DNA from 2 places in the Paenibacillus sp. FSL K6-2393 genome. Region 1 is predicted to be linked to the other one. Evidence: riboswitches for the same ligand, from Rfam matches in the RefSeq annotation. Region 1 holds a riboswitch; the other holds the start of a gene.
What was found. A riboswitch is a leader RNA that binds a small molecule or an ion and turns the genes downstream of it on or off. The one in region 1 is predicted to bind ZMP and ZTP.
Positions count from the first base shown of each region.

Region 2: another riboswitch for ZMP and ZTP. It lies ahead of MHI14_RS02750 (TIGR01440 family protein); the one in region 1 lies ahead of MHI14_RS22745 (DJ-1/PfpI family protein).

Region 1 covers NZ_JBBOCU010000001.1:5,161,925-5,169,497, forward strand. Annotated here, with positions in the region: gene MHI14_RS22720 (response regulator transcription factor) at 1-373, opposite strand, end outside; gene MHI14_RS22725 (SDR family NAD(P)-dependent oxidoreductase) at 559-1,323, opposite strand; gene MHI14_RS22730 (class I SAM-dependent methyltransferase) at 1,371-2,090, opposite strand; gene MHI14_RS22735 (VOC family protein) at 2,311-2,694, opposite strand; gene MHI14_RS22740 (GNAT family N-acetyltransferase) at 2,850-3,323, opposite strand; gene MHI14_RS22745 (DJ-1/PfpI family protein) at 3,335-3,637, opposite strand; ZMP/ZTP riboswitch at 3,665-3,746, opposite strand; gene MHI14_RS22750 (GNAT family N-acetyltransferase) at 3,802-4,317, opposite strand; gene MHI14_RS22755 (YfiT family bacillithiol transferase) at 4,352-4,876, opposite strand; gene MHI14_RS22760 (GNAT family N-acetyltransferase) at 4,924-5,463, opposite strand; gene MHI14_RS22765 (hypothetical protein) at 5,472-6,011, opposite strand; gene MHI14_RS22770 (cupin domain-containing protein) at 6,033-6,473, opposite strand; gene MHI14_RS22775 (sporulation protein) at 6,659-7,432, shown strand; gene MHI14_RS22780 (hypothetical protein) at 7,528-7,573, opposite strand, start outside.
Region 2 covers NZ_JBBOCU010000001.1:640,525-648,097, reverse strand. Annotated here, with positions in the region: gene MHI14_RS02775 (ATP synthase subunit I) at 1-277, opposite strand, end outside; gene MHI14_RS02770 (AtpZ/AtpI family protein) at 270-524, opposite strand; gene wecB (non-hydrolyzing UDP-N-acetylglucosamine 2-epimerase) at 711-1,868, opposite strand; gene upp (uracil phosphoribosyltransferase) at 1,907-2,536, opposite strand; gene glyA (serine hydroxymethyltransferase) at 2,960-4,207, opposite strand; gene MHI14_RS02750 (TIGR01440 family protein) at 4,464-5,057, opposite strand; ZMP/ZTP riboswitch at 5,199-5,280, opposite strand; gene MHI14_RS02745 (low molecular weight protein arginine phosphatase) at 5,377-5,949, opposite strand; gene MHI14_RS02740 (manganese efflux pump MntP) at 6,008-6,568, opposite strand; gene MHI14_RS02735 (L-threonylcarbamoyladenylate synthase) at 6,744-7,573, opposite strand, start outside.

The DNA.
Region 1 (7,573 bases):
CTGTATTATAGTTGTACACCCTCCGCAAAGTCGCTTGAATCTTGGCAATCAATACATCGAAGTGAAAAGGCTTCTGGATAAAATCATCCGCACCCAAATGCATGGACATAACCATATCCGCAGGATGATCCCGTGAGGACAAAAAGATAATCGGCACATTAGAGTGCGAACGAATGATCCGGCACCAATGGAACCCGTCATATTGGGGTAACTGAATATCAATAATGACCAGTTGCGGCTGAATTACGCTGTACTCCTGCAATACCTTTCCAAAATCCTGCACACCATACACATCATACGACCATTGGGACAAACGTTCCTTGATTTCATTGAATAATGATTCGTCGTCTTCAATGAGCATAATTTTAAACAAGAGACTTCACCACGTTTCTGATCTTCTAAGGTTGAATAAGGTGATCAGACTCCGTTGTTGCAGGATCACCTTTACCGTTACGAATCGTTCTTCCAATCGCTGATTCCAGTGTACAGGGAAGTTGGGATTATATCAAAAGGTATCCATACTTCGTAAAGAAAACGAGACGAAATACATATATCATATTAGCTCTCAATACTGTGTATAACATGGTTTGCATCAAGGTGTTCGTCCATCCGCTTGATCAACTGCATCGCCACATCTCGTGGCGATCTTAATTGGCCTGCTTCATATACTTGATTGAACATACCTGCAAGAGCGAACTCCTCTGTACTTTTGCCTCGTGCAGCAGCCTGTAACTCCGTATCAACCATCCCCGGATCAAAAGCAATAATCTCAACAGGGTTCTGTCGGCCCGTTTGCTCCAAAGCTACGCATTGGGTGAACATGTTCAAGCCTGCCTTGGATGTACAATACACTGCCATTGATGGCGCGGGATAACTTGCCGAACCCGATGAGAGATTGACAATTTTACGTCTGGCGGACAGGTGATTCGTATGTTGAATAAAAGATGAACTCAATATCATTGGTGCTGCAAGACTGATGTTAAGACTCTGACTTATCTCTGCCGCACTGCATTGGTCTATGGGTCTTAGAGGCTCCAGCATCGCTGCATTATTAATGAGTCCAATGCAATCGGCTTCCTGAGACGGAATTACGTCCAATACACGTGTAACCACATCATCAATCCCGGTCAGGTCGGCTAGATCGTACTGAACATGGCGGTAACGCCCGCTCCATTCCTCGCTTGATTCCAACAGATCCGAACGTCCGCGTGAAATACCGTAAACGTAATCCCCCTTAGCCAATAATAACTCTGCAAGTTGTAAACCGATCCCTTTGGATGTACCTGTAATGATAAAGTGTCTTCTTCCTGTTCCTGTTTCCATTCCGAAACCACGCCTCCTCTATTTTCAATGATATAATTCCCCTACTCTTACGAGTTTTTCTTTCTCCACAACGTGGCCCAGAGAAAAGGTACACCAAAATACGGTTCATGCTGCTCCATCGCCTTCATCTCACGGAACTCCACACATTCGAAACCATCTTCCAGCATGTAGCGAAGCTTCTCCTCCGTGAATGCAAGACCACCTCGCATCGACTTCTCTTGATACACCTGCCAATCATTCATAACGATCTCCGGTCCACCAATATCGCCGTAACCAGGAGCAAAACAAGTCATTCCAAAGTATCCTCCAGGCCGGAGTGCATTGTGGATCATTTCTATGTAGGGAATGCGCTGATGAGGTAACAGATGGTGCAGACAACCCGAGTCGTAGACAAGATCATATTCTTGCTCTGGGGCCAGTTCGAACACGGAGCGACATTCAAAGTGCACGTCCAGTTGCTCTTCTGCCGCCCTCTCTTTAGCCCAGGCAATCGCTGTCTCGGAAAGATCATAAGCATCTACCTGATAGCCTTGGCGGGTTAAATACAACGCATTTCTGCCCGGTCCACAACCCAGTTCCAGTGCCTTGCCACCTGTCAGCAGACCTGCGTTCACATGAGTTACCAGATTCTCATCCGGTTTGTTTGGGAAAAAGGGGATGGGTCTGTTCCGATCCTCATAGAATGGCTCCCAAAATTGCTTGGCAGATCTGAAGTCCGCATCGAGCATATCATACAGATCCTGTACACTTTTAATCGTCTTTTCCACAACCACATTCCTCCTTAAATTCCCCACCCAAACCTTCATATCCGACTATTCATTTCTCGTAATTCTCATTAAATCAGCCACACTCTATTATAACATTTTTACCCATTAATTCTCTATTTTTCTTGCGTTTTTCTACTCCAAAACACAAGCTTTTTCCCAACAAAAAAACGACCGACATGGATGTCGATCGCTTACAATCGTAGCGGTTTTGGGTTGTAATTTACTTCGCCCTTTCCAAGACTGCAAAGTAATTTCCTTCGTTATCAGCAAAGTTGAAGACACGCCCGGTGGGCATCTCGACAATCTCTCCAACCGTTACATGTTTACCAGACAAGTCGGCATATAACTGATCCAGATTTTCGGTGAAGAACATTAACGAAGGTGTGCCCAGATTTACACCCGCCGACATCCGTTCGACGAACTCTTTGTCATGGAGAATAATACTCGTCTGCGAATCTGCGGTAGGCGCGATCTCAATCCATCTCATGCCTTCGTCAAGGTTTACTTCATCCACAATGTGGAATCCTGCGACTTCAGTCCAAAAAGCCAGTGATTCATCTTGATCATTGACATACAACATAATTTGGCCGACTTTGCTAAACATGGATCAATCACTCCTCTGATCATCTAATCTCTCAACATCCTGCTTATCATTCCTCAAATTCCAATAGAGTATAACATGCGGGACAGCTTTTTTATCATAAGTGGATTTATTTATGAGTATCAATCTTAAGTTATCAATGAATCTCCTGAAGTTACTTATAGTGTTTTAACAAGTGAAAGTCTATGAAACCCCGAGGTATAATAATTCATATCGATACTTTCCTTTTGAAAATTCATTCGTTCATAAAATACAAGCGCTGCTTCATTTTCTTCATGATCAAGTGTGTAAAGCATGACATCACTACATCCAAATTCAGCTATTTTAATGCATATTTTAGTAATAAGTGCACGTGCTACTCCCTGTCGAAGGTGCGATTTGCATGTAACAACGCCAACGATTTCATATCGATTAACAGTAGCCTGAAAGATATAACCAGCATGACCTATGACAACATCTGCTTCGTCAACCATGACATAATAAGCACTGATACGTTCATCCGTCATTTTTAAAAATGAATCCCAGCGCGCAGGATACTGATCGCGTATAAACGAAGGAAATTGAAAATCATGATCCGTCATCATTTTCAGCACTGCTGGCTGATCAATCGCTTGAAAAAGGCGAATAGTCATCTTTTTATCCCCTACCCCTTAGTGTGCATATAGATATCTTTTAAGTTACCGGCTTCATAATATGGATACTCTAGTTTTTGTTGAACTTGAAGGACGATCTCCGTAGACGTTAACATTTCGACCAAGTATAGTCCCAGATCAATGGAAGCCGTAACCCCCGCACCAGTTACGGTATTACCATCACGCACTACACGCGCTGAAATTACTTCTGCACAATAAGGAGTCAACAAATCATAAGCAGATGAGTTGGTAGTAGCCCTTTTTCCATTCAGGAAACCTGCTGCCCCCGCCAGTCCTTTCGTTCCCTGAATAATAAATAAAGTGTTTGATCAAAAGATCAAACACTTTTCCCAGGCGTACGGCATATAATATATGTGCTTCCTCGTGGTTCACTCCACGTTTACGCCAGTCACACACAACAGATATTTAACAACTAGTATACATGACATCTTTCATCACTGTATATATATGATGAAAATTATTGCGCGTCTTTTAACTTCTTCGTAAGATAAAGTACAACATCGTCGTCCATAATCGTTTCTTCACCCGGCTGAATGTAATGATCATGTTTGTGTACACCGTGACCGTCTGGTATGTACCCGCGATGGGCATATAGAACTTGCGCTTTGCCATAATCAGAAAATACGCCTACACCAATGCCTGCTACATCCGTTCGTTCCAGAATAACTTCCTCTGCTCGGTCCATCAACCGTGAACCAATACCTTGGCGCTGGAACTTCATCAGCACATTAAAATCGTTAATTTCGGGAATGCCTTGTTCCCTGAAAGACGGGTAGCTGGAATACCACAATACATTCACGTATCCGGCAAATTCTCCATTCAACTCGGCTACCAAGGTTACGCGCTCCCCATTCTGTTGTTCAGCCAAGTAACGAAGATACTGCTCAGCGAATCTCCCCCAACCCTGCTCCTGAAACGCCTTTGATATGATTACAGGATCGCTCTCATTTAATAGTCTGATATGTACACTCAATGATGAATCCTCCTTAAAAAGATATTTCTTCTTGCTATATTCCCAGTCTATCCCGAAGCGATGTGATGTGAGCAACATGGTGTTTGCCATGCCAAGCATACATGCCCAGATTATAATCCAGTCTTGTCGTTTCTTCCGATGAGGGATGATAAAATTGTTTGGCATAATCTGCATCTGTCAGCGCGTTTAACAGAAACACCCAACGACGATGGAGCGCATCCAGAATCTGAAGCGAGAATTCGACATCCAGGTCCCTTGAATCACTCAATTCAGCCCAGCGCTCTTCATAATAAGGCCGAATCGTTGGTGTATCCTCTGTCAGTGCCAACTTGAAACGAATCATACTGTTCATATGGCTGTCTGCCATATGGTGAATGACCTGTTTGAGCATCCATCCACCTTCTCGATACGGCAGACTTAATTGATCTTCACTCAATCCCTTTACCGCTTCTCGTGCGCGTTCAGGCAACTCAGCAATGTCCTGAATCCACTTCTCCCGCTGTGCCAAAGTAACTTCACCCGTGTGTACAAATGGTCCTATCGGAAATCTTTCATCCATCCATTATTCCTCCTTGTTTCTATGATTCAAATAACTTTTAACATTATCTAAGGAGCATATTCCATAAGCCAACAGTCTCTCATCTGTCCTTCATGCTGCTCATGTTTCTCCAACAGTTTAATCTTTTGGAAACCACATTTCTCGTAACAGGATATCGCTCGCAAGTTCCAGGATTGAGGGTCCATAACCACTTTACGGGCTTGTCTTTCATTAATCAGATAAGCCAGCATGGATTGCATCAACTGTGTACCAATGCCTTTATTCCAGTAGTCTACCTCACCAATAAACTGATCCGTTCCATAGATGATTTCATCCGTATCTCCATAACCATACTCCGTTCGTTCTTCTTCCTCAAGCTCATAGAACTGAATGTATCCAATCGGATGTCCTCCATACTCAACGATACAACGAGTAGCATCATCTTTCTGATTGTAAAAATGTTCTCTCACTTGCTCCAAATCATGCGGCCGATCACGCCCTTCATAGTATTGAAGAACTTCCGGGTCTGACAGCCACTTCACCAGATGTCGTTCATCTTCTGTGTCCAAGAAACGTACGGTGATTTCATTCGATTCATATACATTCATCATTCTGATTACTCCTTATTGATCTCCAGATTCTCACCCGTAACCCAACTTAGATCCTTCCCTAACAAATGTTCGTTGTGAACATAATACACCATGGGATTCTCAAGCGGCTGAGTCGTTCCATCCAAAGATCTGAGCGTTAACCGCAACTTGTAACTCCCTATCTCATCAGGTATCGCAAATCCTATCAGATTATCAGCTGATTTCATGGTTTTCCCCTGCGCCTTCAGATACTTTTCCAGAATGACTTGATCAAAATAGGAGCTGCCGACAGACGAAGGCATGTACCACGCATCATCTTGTTCTTCAGTAAATGTGACCCCTTCCCATCCTGGGACAACGGGATACACCATATGTTGATCCTTATCTTCTCTTTTTCGCGTTATCTCTAACTCTATCTCAACTGCATCCGTATCAATCTGCCTGATTGTGCCTGCCATCACAACATCCTGTGCACTCACACTTGGAATTACATAGCTGTATATGAGCAGAGTCACCAAGAGAATTATCGCTATTCCCGTAATCCAAAATATTGTACTTTTACGCATCTGTCTGATCCTCCCCTCTGGTTAATCATACTTCTGGAGTAGCTTCTTCTCTGTTAAAGATTGAGTTAACCTATCCAACTCAGGTGATGCCATCCAATCACTGGAGGTGTTCAATCCATGCTTAATGGTATGTATCGCGCTATGTGCAGACATGTATATATTATGGTGGACTCCAGGTTGGACAATGATGTGCTCTCCTGCACGCATCACTCGAATCGAAAACATCTGATCGTCTCCATAACTGGCATAAGCAATCCATCCCGATTGCACCACATAAAACTCCGTTAGATGGATATGTACATGACTGTTTTGCCATGCTCCGTGGGAAGAAGCAACGGTTCTACAATAATAACTGCCATCTTCTGCGATCATTTTATATTTCTGTTCCCCGTTCGCCATCTGCTCGAAGCTGGTTTTGACACCAGTCTCACCATATTTCTGTTCTGAGAATTCTGTGTTCAATCGCCTTCATCTCCTGACAAAAAATCCCTTTATTCTAACATTCGACATAGGTAAGTCGATTCTCCTGTTTGGATATGCGATATATCTTTGCTAAAATATGAAACGCTTCTCTTCCAGCTTCCGTATTAAGGTCGAAGCCGTATGTATCCCCAAATAGTAAACCATCTGATCTGGAGGTTGAGCGCATGTCATTTTTTAAGAAAATGTTAGCCAGTGTAGGTGTTGGAGCAGCCAAAGTAAATACGGAATTGCATACACCAGAGGTCACGCCTGGAGGAATCATCTCGGGGGTTGTGTACATTGAAGGTGGAGATGTGGAACAGAACGTAGATCGAATCTATCTTTCAATCAAAACCCATTACATACGGGAGCACGATGATCGTAAAGTAAAAGAAACAGCCGTTATAGCCAAATATCTGCTCACCGAAGGTTTCACATTACAGCCTGGAGCCAAATTGGAGAAAGACTTCTCATTTGACCTGCCAGAAAATCTGCCAATTACACTGCATCGTGCAGAGGTATGGGTAGAGACGGGCCTCGATATTTCAAGCGCTGTAGACCCCTCAGACCGGGACAGACTGCATGTTGTTCCTAGCAAAGACATGAACACCGTGCTCGATGCAATTGATATCCTTGGTTTCAAACTACGTGAAGTAACCAATGACTACGCACCAAAGCTGGGCGGCAATCTGCCATTTGTACAGGAATTTGAATTTGTACCAACAAACAAATTCCGTGGGCATCTGGATGAGTTGGAAGTGCTGTTCTATCCGATGGGCGATTCGCTGGAGCTGCTATTACAGATCGATCGCCGGTCTCGTGGGCTCAGTGGAATATTCTCCGAAGCCATGGGTACGGATGAGAGCTTTGTCCGCCTGCATCTGTATGAAAGACATCTGGCGCGAGGGACGCATTCTGTCGCTCAAGGACTGGAAGAAATCATTTCCAAACATATCTAATCTATAGTTTGTGTTAACGAATAAAAACCGTCCTCTATCAGACAAATCTGATGAAGGACGGTTTTTTGGTTGGTTCAGTTTCACAAGACAATACTTCAAGAACGCTGTGTCCAACGCTGCATTCCTGATCGAAGCCCGTAA
Region 2 (7,573 bases), 4.5 Mb from region 1:
AGCGCATCGATATGAATATACCGAGCACAGCGAGTGCCGCTCTTGTCAAAAATCCCAGGTTCACACGCTTCAAGTTACCTTCTGCCGCATCATCAGACATTTTCCTTACTTTGTAGCCCAAGTAAAATGCATTGATCCAGCTAATTCCTGTACCCAGGGCCAGTCCCAAAGCAATTGTCTCCACACGTGGCATAAAGGCCGCTGCGAGAAAACAAATCATAAGAAAGTACATGATGAAAACAGTCATCGATCTGCGGTATCTGGTTAGTTCACTCATCACTTTCCCCCATGAATTTTTTCGCGATAAAGTAGATGCTTACACCGCCTGCCGCAAGAAAAAAGAGAACGCTTACGGCGATCCATATTCCGTTACCTCCGATGGTCTTGTCCAACCAGGAGCCAGCGTAATATCCGGCAACAGCGAGAATGGCAATCTCGATCCCAAAAGCTGTCACGAGTCCCATCGCTTTCCATACATTATCGTCATGGTTACGGGATGAATTTGGTTTGTTCGAATCGGCCATTTTCCACGCCACCCTTGCAATCCCAGTTAATTTTACTGAATGATGAGAGCCTTTGTCAATTGAATGATTTTAGCGTTTTAAAGGGGAAAACGACGGGAATACAGACCCTCAAAGCCCATAAACCCGCGTAAACCGTACAGTTTAACTGTATGCTATGCCCTTTATAAATCCGTCAGAAAAAATGTATTATTTTTTGAATTTTCTGTGAAATGATTCCGGACGCTCACTATTTACACCAAAATGGTGCAAAATCGCATTGACAATTCTTTCCGAAGCATGTCCATCACCGTATGGATTGGCAGCCTGACTCATGCTTGCATACAGGGTTTTGTCTGTAAGCAGAGCTTTGGTCCGTTCATACACACGTTCCTCTTCGGTACCTACCAATTCCAGCGTTCCGGCTTCAATACCTTCCGGGCGTTCTGTTGTATCGCGCAATACGAGCACAGGCACACCAAACGAAGGCGCTTCTTCCTGCAAACCGCCTGAATCGGTCAAAATCAAGTGAGTGTGCGGGTAAAAGTTATGCAAATCCACCACGTCTAGTGGATCAATTAATTGAATACGGGGATGATTCCCCAAAATCGCGTGAGCCGGCTCCTTCACAGCAGGACTTGGATGCACCGGGTACACGATGGCAATATCTTCGAATTCGTCGGCAATCCGTTTGACGGCCTGGAAAATGTTGCGGTGAGGCTCGCCTTGAGATTCACGGCGATGAGCTGTCATCAGCACAAGGCGTTTGCCTTGGGCCCAATCAAGTACCGGGTGTGTGTAGTCCTCCCGTACTGTATATTGAAACACATCTGTTACCGTGTTGCCTGTGACGTACGTACTAGACTCCGATTTATTTTCTTTGGCAAGATTGGAAGAAGACCAATCCGTAGGCGCAAAGTGTAGATCAGCCAGTACTCCCGTCAGCTGACGATTCATCTCTTCCGGATATGGAGACAGCTTGTTCCACGTCCGCAGCCCCGCTTCCACATGCCCTACCTGAATCCGTTGCAAGAATGCTGCGTAGCTCGCCACAAAGGTAGTTAATGTATCCCCGTGAACCAGTACAATATCCGGCTTCGCTTCAGCCAATACCGGCTCCAGACCACCCAGTACACGAATTGTAATTTCATTCAATGTCTGACGGTCCTTCATCACATCCAGATCATAATCGGGATTAATGTCGAAAACTTCAAGTACCTGATCCAACATCTGGCGATGCTGCGCAGTTACGCAAACAATAGATTCAATAGACTCAGGGTGTTTTTGCAATTCCAAAATAAGCGGAGCCATCTTAATGGCTTCCGGACGCACCCCGAAGATCGTCATGACTTTAATTTTGTTGGACATTCGAGCAAAGCCCCTTTTCTACTCCGCATGCAATATGCTTATTTAGTGCCGTATAGACGGTCTCCTGCATCTCCAAGCCCTGGAACGATATAACCATGATCATCCAGACGGTCGTCCAATGCTGCTACATAGATGTCCACATCGGGATGTGCATCTTGCACAGCTTTTACGCCTTCCGGTGCTGCAACCAGGTTCATCATTTTGATTTGGGTACAGCCACGTTTTTTGAGCACGTCAATAGCTGCAATTGCCGAACCACCCGTTGCCAGCATCGGATCAATTACAATCAATTGACGCTCTGTTACGTCTGTAGGCAGTTTGGTGTAGTATTCTACCGGTTGCAGTGTTTCCGGGTCACGGAACAGACCAACATGTCCAACTTTTGCCGCTGGCAACAATTTCACAACACCATCCAGCATTCCGAGTCCTGCACGCAGAATCGGCACCAGTCCAAGCATACGTCCAGAGATGACTTTACCTTGTGTTGCAGCTACAGGTGTCTGTACATCAATCGTCTCCAGTTCAACATCTCTTGTAATCTCATAAGCCATCAACGTTGCTACTTCATCCACCAATTCACGAAAATCTTTCGTATTCGTACGCATGTCGCGTATAAACGTCAGTTTGTGTTGAATCAAAGGGTGATCACATATTACTAATTTTCCCATCTAATTTGTCCCTCCGGTAAGTTCTTCATGTTAAGCATTTCCAAATATACCTAGCCACCATTCATGGGCTCGATAAATCCTGTATATTATATCATCACCAACAACGAATTACACCATCAAAGGGCACCCAATCATTACAGATTACCGAATCCTATAAAAAACAGGACCGGAAAATGATCATCCGGTCCTGTTTTGCTCATGCTGTTATGTCATTGAGTGGGAAAAATATGAATACAAGTGATGCTCCGCAAACAGATTGCACCTACGATCGCTGTTATCCCCTGATTTTTTTGATTCTCCTATAAAAGGAGAAAATCATGGGATAAAGGCGAGCGCTTCGCTTCTCCGGTTGCATTCTGCCAGCTTCGTCTTTTGTATTCCAATTTATCAAAACTCAAAAGAAAGCAGCATGAGCAAAGTTTTTTAGTATTTAAGATCTGTATAGAGCGGGAATTGGTCTGTCAGTGCAGTCACTTCTGCACGAGCTTCATCCAACTTCGCTGTATCTTTTGGATTTTTCAGTGTTTTGGCAATGATCTTACCGATCGCTACCATAGCTTCTTCGTTCATGCCACGGGAAGTTGCAGCAGGTGTACCAATTCGAATACCACTCGTTACAAACGGGCTTGTAGGGTCGAATGGAATTGCATTTTTGTTCACGGTAATACCGATGGAATCAAGCACATGCTCAGCTTCCTTACCAGTGATGTTCACGCTGCGTGTGTCGATCAGCATCAAGTGGTTATCTGTACCACCGGATACGATGTTCAATCCTTCAGCGATCAGTGTTTCAGCCAGAACCTGTGCGTTTTTCACAACGTTCTGTGCATATGTTTTGAACGAAGGTTGCAAAGCTTCTCCGAATGCTACCGCTTTGGAAGCGATCACGTGCATTAGAGGTCCACCTTGGGAACCAGGGAATACGGCTTTATCAATCGCTGCTGCCCACGCTTTGCGGCACAGAATCATACCACCACGAGGTCCACGCAGCGTTTTGTGTGTTGTTGTTGTTACGAAATGCGCATGTGGAACCGGGTTTGGATGCAAACCAGCAGCAACCAGTCCTGCGATGTGAGCCATGTCCACCATGAACAAAGCACCTACATCATTGGCAATGGAAGCCAACTTTTCAAAATCAATGGTACGCGGATATGCACTTGCACCTGCAACGATCAGACGAGGGCGGTGTTTGAAAGCCGCTTTGCGTACTTCATCATAATCAATCAGGAATGTATCTTCCTGTACGCCGTATGCTACAAAGTTGTACAGCAAACCGGATGCGTTAACCGGGCTACCGTGTGTGAGGTGTCCACCATGGGCAAGGTTCATACCAAGTACAGTATCACCAGGTTTCAACGCTGCAAGATAAACTGCCATGTTCGCTTGTGCACCGGAGTGAGGTTGAACATTCACGTGTTCTGCTCCGAACAATTCTTTTGCACGATCACGCGCGATGTCTTCAACGATGTCCACATGCTCACAACCGCCATAGTAACGTTTGCCTGGATATCCTTCAGCGTACTTGTTGGTCAGAACAGATCCCAATGCTTCGATTACTGCTTCACTTACGATGTTCTCGGATGCAATCAGTTCGATGTTGTTCTGTTGACGTTTCAGTTCAAGATTCATCGCTTCCAGTACTGCCGGGTCATTCTTGCGCAATTGTTCCATGATTAAATTCCTCCCAGTTTATAAGTGAATTTATAAAGTGAAACTAATGTTTACACAAAAACGGCGAGTGCAACACCAATCTGAAGAAACGAAGTAGTCGCCAAAAAGCTTTCTTTAGAAAGCTACTCCGGAAGCATAGGCTATCACCGGATTTCCCCTTCAAATAGGGAATAAAAAAATCTGGAGATAACAGCGATCGGAAGATGGTGATGCAATCAAAGTCAGGAGTGTAACCCAATTAGTCTCGCTTTATATGTTAGTCACAAAATGTCGAATCTGGTTGTTCTTCCATACGATACACCGCGCGTTCGCCGCCAATCAACTTCGGACGAGTCAACGCTGTGGTCACACGTGCATCTCCAACATAGCGGAGCGCTGTACGATAGGGTACGGCTACATGCCGGAGATGCATCCCAATCATCGTCTCCCCAATGTCCAGTCCCGCATGGGCCTGCACATGTTCAGCCAGGCATGGATCGGTCAGCGAACGATATGCTGCGGATGCCATTGAACCTCCGGCCTTGGGCACGGGTACTGCACCAACCTCGGTCAATCCAAGACGAGTAAGCACAGAACGTTCCATTACCAGCGCACGGTTCAGATGCTCACAACATTGGAATACCGTATCAAAACCGAATTCCTCCTGCACCTCGCGTATACCCGCAAGAAGCTGCTGTGCCACTTCAATGGCACCACTCGTACCAATCCGAGCGCCTGCGACTTCACTTGTGCTTGTACCGATCACAACGATCTGTCCAGGCCCAAGCTGTCCAGCAAGCGCCAGTTCATGCAGAATAGACGCGGTCTGTTCCTGCAATCCGGGTTGTTCCGAATCTAACTCTATAGTCATCCTATCATCGCCTCCCGATAAAATCATGCCCGCTGTCTCTTGGTTGTCCTTCGTATTCTTGCACGGCATCTCAGGTACTATTATAGCGAATAATCAGATGAAAGACGAAAAAAAGAGCAGTCTGCGGGTAACGCAGAATTGCTCTTTTGCCCAGGCGACCGGCCGTTTGTTCCGGTGCTCCATCGTGGTTATGCCCACTTCGTCGCCAGTTACACCGGATCCCTGTTTTCCCCTTCATCATAAAACAACCCGCGTCTAAAATCAACGGTTAATTTACATCACATGTCCTATTTTTATAACCTGCCCCGCAGGATCAGAATTATCCCAGCTTATCCAAAAGCCGGTCCAATGCAGTCCGAATCTCAGCTGCAGCTATATTGTAATCATCACGACTTCCCCCAAATGGATCGGAGATGTCGAAACTTGGGATTCGTTGTCTAATCTCAATGGCTCGTTCACGCTCCGATGCCAGGATCTCTTGCCCAAGGGCACGTTTCATCTCCAGCGTTGCAAACAGGCTGTCCAACTCCTGAACATCACTTAATACCTGTTCATCATCCTCCACATATTCTTTCAATGTATAGGTTTTGTGGACTGAATCGGGAAATACCTGCATGACATGTTGCTTATGACTCCGTGTTAATGTTAGAACCAGATCGGCCCAACCTACCAGGTTAGAGCTAAGTTGTGTGGAATGAGGTGGACCTTCAACGTTATGATCTCTCAACACTGCTTCCGCATGACGGGAGATCGGCATACCCGACGTTGCTGCCACACCTGCAGAGCGAACCTCTACCTGAATGCCACGCTCTGATGCCAGTTTTCGCAAAAGCCCCTCTGCCATGGGGCTGCGGCACGTATTTCCTGTACATACGAATAAAATATGTTTCATTGTGTTAGCCTCCCCATTTTACATATGATGCAAATGATATGATATCTCAAGTTTTATTCTAAAATATAAACAAAAGTCCAAACGCAAGCAAGATTGCGCCACCAATAGCTTCGCCGTAATCCCCAAGATTCTGGCTCACCCGACGGCCTAATAGCAGACCCATAACCGACATCACCCCGCCACAAACGCCGAAAGCAAGTACGGTTAAGATCAGATCACTGCTAAACATCCCTAAGGAAACGCCAACGGAGAACGAATCCACACTTACGCTGAGGGAGAACAAAACAACGCCGAGCAGGGAACGGTGGTCCACCAGCTTTGTATCGCCTTCACGGAATGCATTCAGAATCATATGAGCACCCAGCAAAACAAGCAATCCACCTGCCGCATACGTCGTAATGTCGCCGAGCAGGGAGCTGACGTATTTGCCCATATACATGCCGATGAGCGGCATGATGATATGAAATAGCGCTGTTACAATACTGATTCGCAATACATCCCGCAGCCGAATGCCCTTCATGCCAATTCCGATTCCGAGTGAGAACGCATCGAGGCCAAGCGCAACAGCCATGATCAAAATGGTTACCAACTGCCCTACATGGGCAGACACATCCCACATCCCCATACCCCCAAGTCACGTAAAGGTTCTTGTACACGATATGCGGACAAGGACCTAAACATGACCGATGAAAGGCAAACGGCGACGTTTCTATGGTTGGATGCTGGCTTTATAGAATCTTGATTTTGTTTTGGAAAAAGAGTGATTACTCTCCTGACTGTATGATCAGGAGAGATTAAAAGGATTGCTGGTTGCCAACTTGTATGAGTTGGTTACCCGCAGCCTTGAGCAGCCGATTCATAACGGCTGCTCCCAGCCCTTCGCGTGAGCAGGCTTCAGCCACAATATATGTGGCGCCTTGCTCATCGCAGCTGCGCAGCGCGGCGTATAGCCGGCGCGCTGCTTCTTCCAGCTCGCTGGCGTCGCCCAGCGAGAACACGGCATCGGCGCGGTACTGCTCCGCGTGCTCGGCGAATGCCAGCACCGCGGTGCGCTCTCCGCGCTGCGCCGCCTCTGCGAGGGCGGCGCTGATCCAGGCCGCCACCGCTGCGGGCGGCCCTTCTACCACGCACAGCGCCCCTGCGGGTGCGTAGTGCGTGTACTTCATGCCCGGCGAGCGCGGCGCCGGGCTGCCCACGCCATCGGTCCCCTCCGCGAGTAGCGCGGGGTCCGTGGCGACACGGGCGGCAACGGCGGACAGCTGTTCCGCCGTAATGCCGCCAGGACGCAGGATGGTGACGGTACCGTCGTCACCGACCTGCACAACAGTGGACTCGACGCCCACCCCGGTGGGGCCGCCGTCCACAATGCCGCCGATGCGGCCATACAGATCCTCGCGCACATGAGACGCGAGTGTCGGGCTTGGCCGCCCGGAGCGATTGGCGCTTGGCGCAGCCACAGGGCACGCCGCCGCCGCGATCAACTGCAAGGCCACCGGATGGTCCGGCATGCGCACGGCCACCGTGTCCAAACCGGCGGTGACACGTGGGGACACCGCCCCCGGCCTAACCGGCAGCACCAGCGTCAGTGGTCCCGGCCAGAAGGCCGCCATCAGCGCTTCCGCCG